DNA from 2 places in the Brevibacterium sp. Marseille-P9724 genome. Region 2 is predicted to be linked to the other one. Evidence: riboswitches for the same ligand, from Rfam matches in the RefSeq annotation. Region 2 holds a riboswitch; the other holds the start of a gene.
What was found. Region 2 has a riboswitch for thiamine pyrophosphate ahead of GC119_RS05340 (ECF transporter S component). Riboswitches for the same ligand answer to the same signal wherever they lie in the genome.
Positions count from the first base shown of each region.

Region 1 (5,730 bases), on a different contig from region 2:
GCCGATTGGGCACCGGACCCGTACGATTTCTCCGACCCGCTGCAGCTGGTGGCAGACGGGCTGCGCTTTGCCGATCCGCTCAGCGGGAAGGAACGGGAGTTCCAGTCGAACTTCCCGCTCACGCTGCCGGAGGGGCCGGCTCGGTGAATGTGCTCAGGCGACCATTGAGGACACCATGCCTGTCAGGTAGGGGACCAGCCAGATGGCCCACACAGTGACAGAGAATCTGTGGAAGACGGCCTTGGCCCGCTGGGTGCCCTTGATCATCACGATGAGAGCCCAGAAGAAGTGCACTGCCATGAGGATGAGCGCGATCAGGCCGGTGATCGCCATGGTGATCGACAGAATCTGGGCGAGAGAACCATCGGGTGCGTTCGACATTGTCGATGCGCCGGCGGCAGCAATGCGGCGCATCACCTCGGTCCCTGACGCATCGAAGAGCAGACCCATTCCGAACAGGGCCACGTGCGGCCAGGTGAGGGTCTTCTTCAGACGCTCGGCCCACACGCCGATCGTGTAGAAGACCAGTGCCAGTGAAATGAGGACAATCGCAAGAATCAGCATGCCTTCAGCTTGGCGTGCTCAATTCTTCGGCACATCGCGCAGAAAGCTGAATTCGGGGTCATACTTTCGGCTGATTCTGCGCTTCACCCGCATCGGGAAGACCAGCGCGAACCCCTTAGGATAGGTTCATAAAAACACCGCGGATGTCATGCGAATGGCACGCGGTTATGGTCTCTACCGGAGGAAGGGTTCTCTTGCCAGAGGTTCACCAGCATTTCAAAGACGCAGAAGATCCGTTTTCGCTTACCGGTCTGACCTATGACGACGTCCTGCTGCTGCCGGGAGACACAGACGTCATCCCGTCGGAGGCCACAACGAAAACTCGCCTGACGCGCGAACTCGACATTGCGGTTCCGCTGGTCTCAGCCGCTATGGACACCGTGACGGAATCCCGCATGGCAATCGCCATGGCCCGCTTCGGCGGTGTGGGAATCATTCACCGCAACCTGTCGAAAGAAGATCAGGCCGCTCAGGTCGACTATGTGAAGCGCTCGGAATCGGGAATGATCACCGATCCGGTGACGATCACTGCTGAAAAGTCACTCGAAGAGCTTGACCACATGTGCGGTCAGTACCGCATTTCCGGCCTTCCGGTGGTTGATGATGACAACACTCTCGTGGGCATCATCACCAACCGCGACCTCCGCTTTGTGCCGCGCACTGACTTCGCCACCACCACGGTCGGCGAAATCATGACGAAGATGCCGCTTATCACCGCTCCCCACAATGTGTCCGCCGAAAAGGCCTACGAACTGCTGGCGGAGCACAAGATCGAAAAGCTTCCGCTGGTTGACGAGAACAACAAGATCCAGGGCCTTATAACGGTCAAGGACTTCGTCAAGCGCGACGAATACCCCAACGCCTCAAAGGACGGCGAAGGCCGCCTGCTCGTGGGTGCTGCGGTCGGCTTCTACGGCGATGCTTTTGAGCGGGCGGGTCTGCTGGCCGAAGCAGGTGTGGACGTCCTGGTGGTCGACACCGCCAATGGCCACGCCCGCGGTGTGACCGACATGATCACGTCGCTCAAAAAGGATCCGGCGTTTAAGGACGTGCAGGTCATCGGCGGCAATGTGGCCACCCGCGCGGGAGCTCAGGCGCTCATCGACGCCGGGGCTGACGCCATCAAGGTGGGTGTGGGCCCGGGCTCCATCTGCACCACGCGCATTGTCGCCGGTGTGGGTGTCCCGCAGGTCACCGCAATCAACCTGGCCTACCAGGCTGCCCGCGAAGCCGGTGTGCCGGTCATCGGCGATGGCGGCCTGCAGTATTCGGGCGACATCGGCAAGGCTCTTGTCGCCGGTGCCGATTCGGTCATGCTCGGTTCGCTGCTGGCAGGCTGTGAGGAAAGCCCCGGCGAACTCATCCTGGTCAACGGCAAGCAGTACAAGGCATACCGCGGTATGGGCTCACTTGGGGCTATGGCTCCGCGCAAGGGACGCTCCTATTCCAAAGACCGCTACTTCCAGGCCGATGTCGTCACCGACACCGACCTTGTGCCCGAAGGCATTGAGGGCCGCGTTTCCTACCGCGGTCCGCTGCGCCAGGTGGCCTATCAGCTCACGGGCGGCCTGCGCCAGACCATGTTCTACGTGGGTGCGCGCTCCATTGCCGAACTGAAGGCCAAGGGCCAGTTCGTGCGCCTGACCACGGCGGGTCTGAAGGAAAGCCACCCGCACGACATTCAGATCACCCAGGAAGCCCCCAACTACCACTGATCCGCCGCAGCCGATCCGGCTGTCTGTGATCGTCTTCTGTGCGCCCGTGCCTATGGCCGGGCGCACAGCTGTCTGCTCACGAGGCGGAGGTCGCGGCCGCCGGGCCCGCTGCGCTGGTCTGCGGTACAGGATTGGGTCTGCGTCGTGGGCTTGCGCTGTCGGTCTGTGTCAGGGGTGGGTGTTAGGGTGAGCGAAGTGACACGGGGTGCCGCCACGCGGCGGCTGAGATTAACCCGTTGAACCTGTGTGGTTAGGACCAGCGAAGGGATGTCATGGAACTCAAAGACTATGCGGGCGCACTGCTTGAAACTCTGCGGCAGCGCACGCCGCTCGTGCAGTGCATTGTGAACACGGTCGTTCAGCAGTTCGCCGCAAATGTGCTTTTGGCGGCAGGTGCCAGCCCCGCCATGATCGATCATGAAGCCGACGCTGCAGACTTCGCCGAAATCGCAGACGGCCTGCTCATCAACTTCGGCACACCAACATCGCACCAGTACCTGTCAGCTGACGGTGCCATCGACACTTTCGCTCAGTCCGGCAAACCGTGGGTGCTCGACCCCGTGGGCTTTGGGATTTCCGCGCACCGCACCTCCAGGATTATGCGCGCTCTGAACAGCGGCCCGGCCATTGTGCGCGGCAATGCCTCCGAAATCATCGGCCTGGCCCAGCAGTCCGGCAGCGCCCGCGGAACCGACTCAACGCACTCAGTCGACGACGCCCTGGCAGCCGCGGCAAGCCTCGCCCAGGCCGGCATTGTCGCCGCCGTTTCTGGGGAGTCTGACGCCATTGTGTTCGCCGACGACTCCGCAACCCACACCGTGACGATCACAGGCGGCAGTCCCTATATGCCCAGCGTCATCGGCACCGGGTGCTCGCTCGGAGCGCTTACCGCCGCCTACGCCGCGACAGCTGCCCACACCCGGCAGACACAGGACCTCAGCCCCCGGGTGAGAACAGGCATGGCCGCGGCAGCAGCGCACCTGCACTTCACCTCGGCCGCCCAGGCAGCCCACACACAAGCCAGCGGACCCGGAACATTCGCCGCGCACTTCCTCGATGGCCTGCACGCCGTGGGGCCAGACGACCTGGCCCGCATTGAGACCGCGTGGACAACGGGAGGAACCGCATGAGCGCACCACTGGACCGCCTGTCCGACTACCGCACCGACCTCTACCTGGTCACTGACACCGCCATGGCCGAAAGCGCCGGGCGCACGGTGGCCGAGACCGTCGCCCAGGCAGTTGCCGGGGGAGTGGGCATCGTGCAGGTGCGCGATAAGCACATTGACGACGCAGGCTTCGAAAAGCTCACCCTGAGCGTGCTCGATGCCGTTGAGCGCGCACGCGCTGAGCACAGCATCAAAACTGACGTCCCCGTCTTCGTCAATGACCGCGTCGATGTCGCAGCCCGCCTTCTGGAGCGCGGCAGAAAAGTCCACGTGCACGTGGGTCAAGGCGACATGTCGGCAGACGATGTGCGCCAGCGCATCGGTGCGGAACCGCTGCTGGGTGTTTCAGCCCAGGAGCCCGAACACTTTGCGCGCGCTCGAAGCCAGAACGTCGATCTGGTCGGCATCGGGCCGGTGTACGCCACCCAGACCAAAGAGACCGGACGCAGTGCCATCGGCCCGGAAGGTTTCCGCGACCGCGCCGGAAAAGCGGGCCTGCCCGCATTTGCCATCGGCGGGATCAAAGACCACAACGCCGCAGCGCTGCGCGGTACGGGTGCCGCGGGAATCTGCGTTGTGTCAGCCATCATGACCGCAACAAACCCGGCCGGAGCAGCCCGGGACATTCTGGCGGCCTACACAGGAGAAAGCTTATGACCGCAGCAGACCATCGTCCTCCCGTCGCCGTCACCATCGCCGGCACCGACCCTTCCGGCGGTGCGGGAATCCAGGCGGATCTGAAAACCTTCACGGCTCGCGGCGCATATGGAGCCAGCATCATCACGGCCCTCGTAGCGCAGAACACCCACGGAGTCAGCCGCATCTACGAGATCGACCACGACTTCGTAATCGACCAGTTCGATTCGGTCGTCGATGACATCCACGTTGACGCGAGCAAATCCGGCATGCTAGGCACACCGGAACTCGTGCAGACCACGGCAGACTATGCGGCGGCCGGCAGACTGGGCTTTTTGGTGGTCGACCCCGTCATGGTCGCAACCTCCGGCCACCGACTGCTGGCAGAGAGCGCAATCGACGCGGTGCGCACTGCTCTGCTGCCGCAAGCCGGTCTCATCACTCCCAACCTGCCTGAAGCAGCACTCCTGCTGGGGGATGAACAAGACGAAGCCGGCACTCCCGCACAGATGCGTGAACAGGCCGCCCGCCTGCTGAAAATGGGGCCGAGGGCCGTGCTTCTCAAAGGCGGGCACGCAGCAGACTCCATCGTCACAGACATCCTCGCGGTTGCCGAAGGCGACGACATCGCGTGGCGCGAATTCAGCCACCCGCGCGTCTTTTCGGCCAACACCCACGGCACCGGCTGCACGCTTTCGGCGGCCATAGCCGCAGAGGTCGCCCACCGCAGGCACGCCCTGGAGGCTGCGGGAGAAGACCCTGCGGGCGCTTCGAGCGGGGAGGCGCTGGGGGATGCCGTCGGTGCGGCACTTGACTACCTGGCCCGCGCCATCGGCAGCGCAGCCGACTGGCAGCTGTCGCTGAACTCCGACGGTGCCCACGGGCCGGTCGACCACATTGTCGACATCACCCGCTGAGCGCAGAGCACTGAACGCTGCAGCAGTGTCCGCACAGTGCTGAGCACATCAGCGCACCCCTGCAATAGACCGAAGCGGAACAACGACCGCAAAACGACTGTCAGGAGACACAATGAGCGAATTCATCGCAGGCCCCCACAGCCGTGAACTCTGGGAACACGTGGCCCCCATCATCAACGACATCGAAGCCCTGCCCTTCATCGAACAGCTCTCGGACGGCAGCCTCGACCCGAAGGTCTTCGTCCACTACCTGCTGCAGGACGAGGTCTACCTGGACGGCTACGGCCGGGCAATGGCCCAGCTGTCGAGCAAGTCCTCCCGCAACGACGACATGGAGTTCTGGGCAGGAGCGACATCAGAAGCCGTTGTTGCCGAAAACGAACTCCACGAAGCCGTCTTCGCAGACGAGGGCTTCGCCCCGCTGGTCAGGGAAATCCAGCAGGAAACCGCGCAGGCTCGCGGTCTGCGCCACGGTGAGCGCGGCTCGGACGAAGGCCGTGACGCCGAAACCGTCATCGCCAGTCCCACTTCCCTGGGCTACGTGTCATTCCTCATGGCCACAGCCGCACTGCGCCCCTACGAGGTGGGTGTCGCCGGTGTGCTGCCGTGCTTCTGGGTGTACGCCCACATCGGCAAGGTGCTCATGAAGAAAGCCGGATCCAACCTCGACGGGCACCCCTTCGCTTCGTGGATCACCATGTACGACAGCCCCGAATTCGACGAAGCCACC
Region 1 is NZ_LR722999.1:4,571-10,300, reverse strand. Features, by position in the region: gene GC119_RS09840 (pseudouridine synthase) at 1-147, shown strand, start outside; gene GC119_RS09835 (HsmA family protein) at 154-564, opposite strand; gene guaB (IMP dehydrogenase) at 759-2,279, shown strand; TPP riboswitch at 2,471-2,564, shown strand; gene thiM (hydroxyethylthiazole kinase) at 2,552-3,409, shown strand; gene thiE (thiamine phosphate synthase) at 3,406-4,104, shown strand; gene thiD (bifunctional hydroxymethylpyrimidine kinase/phosphomethylpyrimidine kinase) at 4,101-5,000, shown strand; gene GC119_RS09810 (TenA family protein) at 5,113-5,730, shown strand, end outside.
Region 1: linked by a shared signal. The riboswitch ahead of thiM (hydroxyethylthiazole kinase) and the one ahead of GC119_RS05340 (ECF transporter S component) in region 2 are both predicted to bind thiamine pyrophosphate.

Region 2 (5,730 bases):
GACAAAAGGCTCAAATTCCCGGAGAAATCTGTCCAACAGTCGACGATCGCTGCTCGGTGTTTCGAGACTGACAAGCCGGTCGAGGTCATCGAGGACAGATTCGATGTTCTTTTCGACAAAATCATGCACTGCACGTACGTGCGACATAAAGTTATCTCCTTTCACAGGCAGCGAAGATCAGCGAACCGGCACACCGGGGCCCAGCGGCAGGCCGAGGGCATACCAGAGGGCGAAGAAAGCAAACCAGCCCACGAGCATCGCCACAGACAGCGGCAAGGTCAGAGAAAGCAGAGTGCCGATCCGGGCGCGCGAATAGTACTGCTGTACATAGCCGAGCGCCAAGGCGAAGTACGGGCTCATGGGGCTGATGATATTGGTCGGCGAATCGCCGATGCGGAACAGCATCTGAGTGACTTCGGGCGACACGCCCAACAGCATAAACATGGGGACGATAACCGGGGCCATCAGCGCGTACTGCGCGGATCCGCTTGTGATCAGCAGATTCAGCAGCGCCACCAGAAGCACCAGCCCGGCGAACATCACCAGCGTCGGCATCTGTGCTTGCTGCAGAAGTTCAGACGCCTTGATCGCAATGATCGGCCCAATATTCGACCATTTGAAATAGGCCACGAACTGCGCAGCGGCAAAGAACAGAACCATGACGGGGGCCAGGGAAAGAAGGCCCTTGCCCATCATCTCCGGAATGTCCTGCGCTTTCGTGATGGAACGGGTCACAAGACCGTAGACCACACCAACAACCGCGAACATCAGCGCGATGGGCACGACAATGGCGCTCAGCAGCGGACTGTCGAGAATTCCCTCTTCGCCATGGAAGATGGAATTCGGCCACAGGAGGGCGGCAAGGTAGACCGCGAGGAAGACGAAGCCGACGATGAAGGCCAGAATGACTCCGCGCTTCTCGGCCGGGCTAAGACGGAAATCATCCGCTGAGGCAGCATCTTCGTCAGGCTCGTCATCGATCATGTCCTTCGTGGTGCGAACCAGCAGCAGCTCAGTGACCAGTGTGACGATCAGAGCAAGGACGATCGCAGACGCTATTGAGAAGAAATAGTTGGCAACGGGCGAAACGGTGACGGATTCGTCGATCAGCTGAGCGGCACTGGTGGAAAGCCCAGCCAGAATTGCGTCAGTGGCGGTGACAAGCAGCGAAGCGTTGAAGCCGGCACTGCACGACCCGAATGCCACAACCGCACCCAGCACAGGTGAACGTCCCGCTGTCTTAAACGTGACGGCGCCAAGCGGAATGAGCACGACGTAGACGGCATCGGAGGCAACCGAACCAGTGACCCCGGCAAGGGCAAGAACGAATGTCAGCCATTTCGGCGAAACTCTGGCGACCACGCCGCGGATGGAAGCGGAGATGAGGCCGGACTGTTCGGCGACTGCCACTCCGAGCATCACGATGATGATCAGGCCAAGGGGAGGGAAGCCGGTGAAGTTCGGCACGGCTTCCGTGATCATCTTGTTGATGCCGTCTGGGCTGAGCAGGTTGACGACGGCGACTTCCTTGTTGTCGGCTGGTGAAACCGCGCTGACTCCCAGCTTCGAAAGAAGGGCGCTCAGCAGAAGGGTGATGACCGCAAGCCCGGCAAAGAGCCAAAAGGGGTGGGGCAGAAAGAGCCAAAAGGGGTGGGGCAGTTTGTTGCCGGCCCGCTCAATTCCAGTCAATAGATTGACAAGCCATGTGCCGCGTTGCCTTTCGGTGTCTGTCTGCGCTGATGACGACATCGTATTCCTTCGCTTTGGCGGACGGATTGCGGAAAGCCTACCGGAGCCGTCGGCCTGCTGCTAATGAAATGAAATATTCTTTCCGTTCAGTTGAAGCCTCCCTATGCCGCCGTTCAGACCACCCAAACCTGAGCGCCAGCGCACTGTCCTTGCTAAAGTTGCGCCCGTACGACAGGGGAGCGCCTCGGATCAGACCTAGAGATCCGAACAAGGGCGCTGAGAGTGCGATGCCGCAGACCCTCGAACCTGCCCGGTTAGCACCGGCGAAGGAAGTCGAGCACACTCTTGACCCCTCCTTGCCTTGAGGAGGACTCATGACACAGGACAACCGTGTCCAAACCGGACACCAAGCCAACCCACGAAACCACACCAACCCAACCACCGCCTCGTCAGCCCAGCCACAGAACCCGCACTCACAGCGCCCGCAGACAAAAAGCGGCCTGCGCTGGCGGACCGTTGACATCATCGTCACTGTCGTCATCGCTGTGGCTGTCGGCGTCGTCTTCTGGGCAGTCGCCGCCATCTGGGGCGTCTTCGAACTCTGGACCGTCGCATTCCCACCGCTGGTCGGCCTGTTCGGCGGCATCTGGGTGCTTGCAGGGCCACTCGCCGGAATCATCGTCCGCAAACCCGGTGCGGCCATCATCGCCGAAACCCTCGCCGCCGCCGTCGAAGCAGTACTTGGGTCCCACTTCGGCGCAACCGCCATCATCTCCGGCCTCCTGCAGGGAGCCGGCGCCGAAATCGTGTTCCTGGCCTTCTTCTACCGCAAATGGAACCTGCCCGTCATGCTCCTATCCGGCCTCGGAGCGGGCATCACACTGGTTGTCGGGGAAATCGTCATGTACTTCGCCGAATGGGCTATGACGTTCAAGGTCGTCTACGCCGCCTGCGGAATCGCATCCAGCATTATCATTTCGGGACTGGGTGCATGGCTGCTGTGGCGGGCAATCGTGCCCACCGGCGCACTCTCAGCCTTCGCCTCCGGGCGAACCGAGGCTCGGACAGACCGGACAGCTCGCACCACACCCCGCCAGCACACAACCCCCAACCGCACATGAACTGAAAGACCCCGATGACCCACACCGCACACACCACGCCCACACGCAGCCTGAAATGGCGCACCGTTGACATCATCGTCGCGGCAGTACTCGCCGTGGCACTCGGTGCTGTGTACTTCGCGTGGACGTCCCTGCGGCCCATCATCGACGTCCCGTTCAACCTCGTGTTCCCACCCACCACGGGCCTGGTCGGCGGCCTCTACCTGCTGGCCGGGCCCGTGGGAGCACTCATCATCCGCAAACCCGGCGCCGCAATCGTGTGCGAACTCATCGCCGCAGCAACCGAAGCCCTCCTCGGTTCCGTCTTCGGTCCGGTCATCCTGTTCACCGGCCTGTGCCAGGGCATCATGACCGAACTCGTCTTCGCCCTGACCCGCTACCGCCGCTACACCCTCGGCATTTCCGTACTCGCAGGCCTCGCACCGGCCATTTCGGTGTCCATCACCGACAACATCTTCTGGAACGCCGGCTGGGCCTTCGAATGGCAGCTGGTCTTCGCCGCCTGCGCCCTGGTCTCAGGGCCCGTATTCGCCGGTCTGGGCGGCTGGTTCGTCTACCGCGCCGTCCGACGGACCGGAGTGCTGACCGGATTCGCATCCGGCACCGACCCGCGCCCGAGGCGCCGCCCACCTCACGCCGCATCCTCACCCGAAGGGGCGGGTCACCGGGGGAGCCCCTCAGAAAGCGAAAGTCCCGCAGATAAGTGACCACCACCTCGTCATCCCGACCCGCGGCAGTGTCCGCCCGCGGGTTCACCTGGTACCACTCCGGCCGAGCCGAACCAGCCGTTTCCGACCTCGACCTGGAAATCTCAGCCGGGCAGAAAGTTCTGCTGGTCGGCGGTTCGGGTGCTGGAAAATCAACGTTCCTCCACGCCGTAGCCGGTGTGCTGCCGGATGAATCCGGCGAACAGTACGGCGAACTCCTTGTTGACGGCCTCCCACCGGACCCCGCCCGCGGAATCTCCGGGCTTGTCCTGCAGGATCCCGATTCGCAGGTGATCCTCGCCGAAGTCGGCGACGACGTGGCCTTCGGCATGGCCAATGTCGGCATTCCCGCAGACGAAATCGCCCGCCGAATCCCCGAAGCCCTCGACATTGTGGGCCTCGACGTCCCACTGACCCACCCGACGGCAGCCCTGTCCGGCGGGCAGAAACAGCGCCTGGCCATCGCCGGAGTCGTCGCGATGCAGCCGGGCCTGCTGGTACTCGATGAACCCACCGCGAACCTCGACCCGGCAGCCGTCGAATCCGTGCGCGATTCCATCATCGCCGCACAAGAAGCCACGGGTGCGACCATGCTGATCGTCGAACACCGCCTGCCGGTGTGGACCGAACACGTCGACCGGATTGTGGTTCTGGGTCCAGGCGGTGTTCTCGCCGACGGCAGCCCTGACGCCATCCTGGGCGACCAAGCCTTGCGCTCCTCACTGGAGGCAGCCGGACTGTGGCTGCCCGATGCCGCCCTACCTGCCTCGTACGCGCCGAGCATTGGCGAAACACTCATGAGCGCCGACGGCCTGGGTGTTCAGCGCGAAGGCGGCGAACCGGTCGCCGAACTGACCGCCGACATCCACGCCGGAACAGCGCTCGCCCTGACCGGCCGCAACGGTGCAGGAAAATCAACCACTGCGCTCACGCTGTCCGGTCTGCTCAAACCCGCATACGGCCAGCTCACCGCAGCCCAGCAGCTGACGACCCTAGGCGGCACCGTCCGCCCACCCAAACACAGTGACCCTTTCCGGTGGAGCTCCCGCGAACTCGTGCCCCGCATCGGCATGGTGTTCCAAGAACCCGAACACCAGTTCCTGCGGGCCACTGTCTTGGACGAACTGCGCTTCGGCCCACAGCGCGCTGGCTGGGACCCCCAAGCGGCAGACGACCGCGCCGAACAGCTCCTGGCCGCGCTGCGCCTGGAACATCTGGCTGACATTCACCCGCAGCAGCTCTCCGGCGGTGAAAAGCGCCGCCTTTCAGTAGCCGCAATGCTTGCGGCCAGGCCGCGCATACTCATCATTGACGAACCCACCTTCGGCCAAGACGCCCGCACGTGGCGAGCGCTCGCCGAACTCGTCATCGACGAACTGCGCGATGGCCAAGCGGTCGTCACGGTCAGCCACGACGAAGCCTTCATCAACACACTCGGGGCGGTGCGCTGTGAATTCGCCTGACCACAACACCGCCGCCCAGCCAACCCCCACCCCCGGTGAGGGTGTGGCGGGCAGTCCGGCGGCGCCTCGTGCCGTGATCCTGCCCAGGTCTGCAGCCCCCGTCCAGGTGGACCTGCTGGTGCCCATCCGCCGGCGCACCGCGTTTGTGCGCGCCAACCCGCTGTCGAAAACGGCGCTCGCGTTCATCCTCATGTGCGGTGTGCTGTTCAGCATCGACATCGTCAGCGCATCCGTCATGCTGGCCCTCCAGGTGCTCCTGCTGCCGCTGACGGGCCTGCGGATCGGCGCGATGCTCAAACGCCTGTGGTTCCTGCCCGGCGCGGCCCTCATCGCCGCATGGGCCACAACAATCCTGGCGGAGAAAACCGGCGACGTACTGGTGCACATCGGCCCGCTGCTCATCACCACCGGATCGCTGGCATCCGGTACCGCGATCGGCGTGCGCGTGCTGGCGCTCGCCCTGCCCGGAATCGCCATCGCATCGACCGTCGATCCCACCGACCTGGCCGACGCCCTGGTGCAGAAGCTGCACCTGCCGGAGCGGTTCGTCATGTCAGCGCTCGCCGCCACCCGCCTGGTCACGCTGTTCACTGCCGAATGGCAGACGCTGTCCTTTGCCCGCCGCGCCCGAGGTGTCGGCCCCGACACGCTGCTCCGCCGGCTGGGCGGGGTGGTCCCGGTGGCCTTCGCGCTGCTCGTCCAGGCAATCCGCCGCGGCACCCGCCTGGCGATGGCCATGGAGGGCCGAGG
Region 2 is NZ_LR722992.1:117,038-122,767, reverse strand. Features, by position in the region: gene GC119_RS05350 (M20 family metallopeptidase) at 1-147, opposite strand, end outside; gene GC119_RS05345 (AbgT family transporter) at 178-1,749, opposite strand; TPP riboswitch at 1,913-2,038, shown strand; gene GC119_RS05340 (ECF transporter S component) at 2,064-2,810, shown strand; gene GC119_RS05335 (ECF transporter S component) at 2,825-3,517, shown strand; gene GC119_RS05330 (ABC transporter ATP-binding protein) at 3,514-4,980, shown strand; gene GC119_RS05325 (energy-coupling factor transporter transmembrane component T family protein) at 4,967-5,730, shown strand, end outside.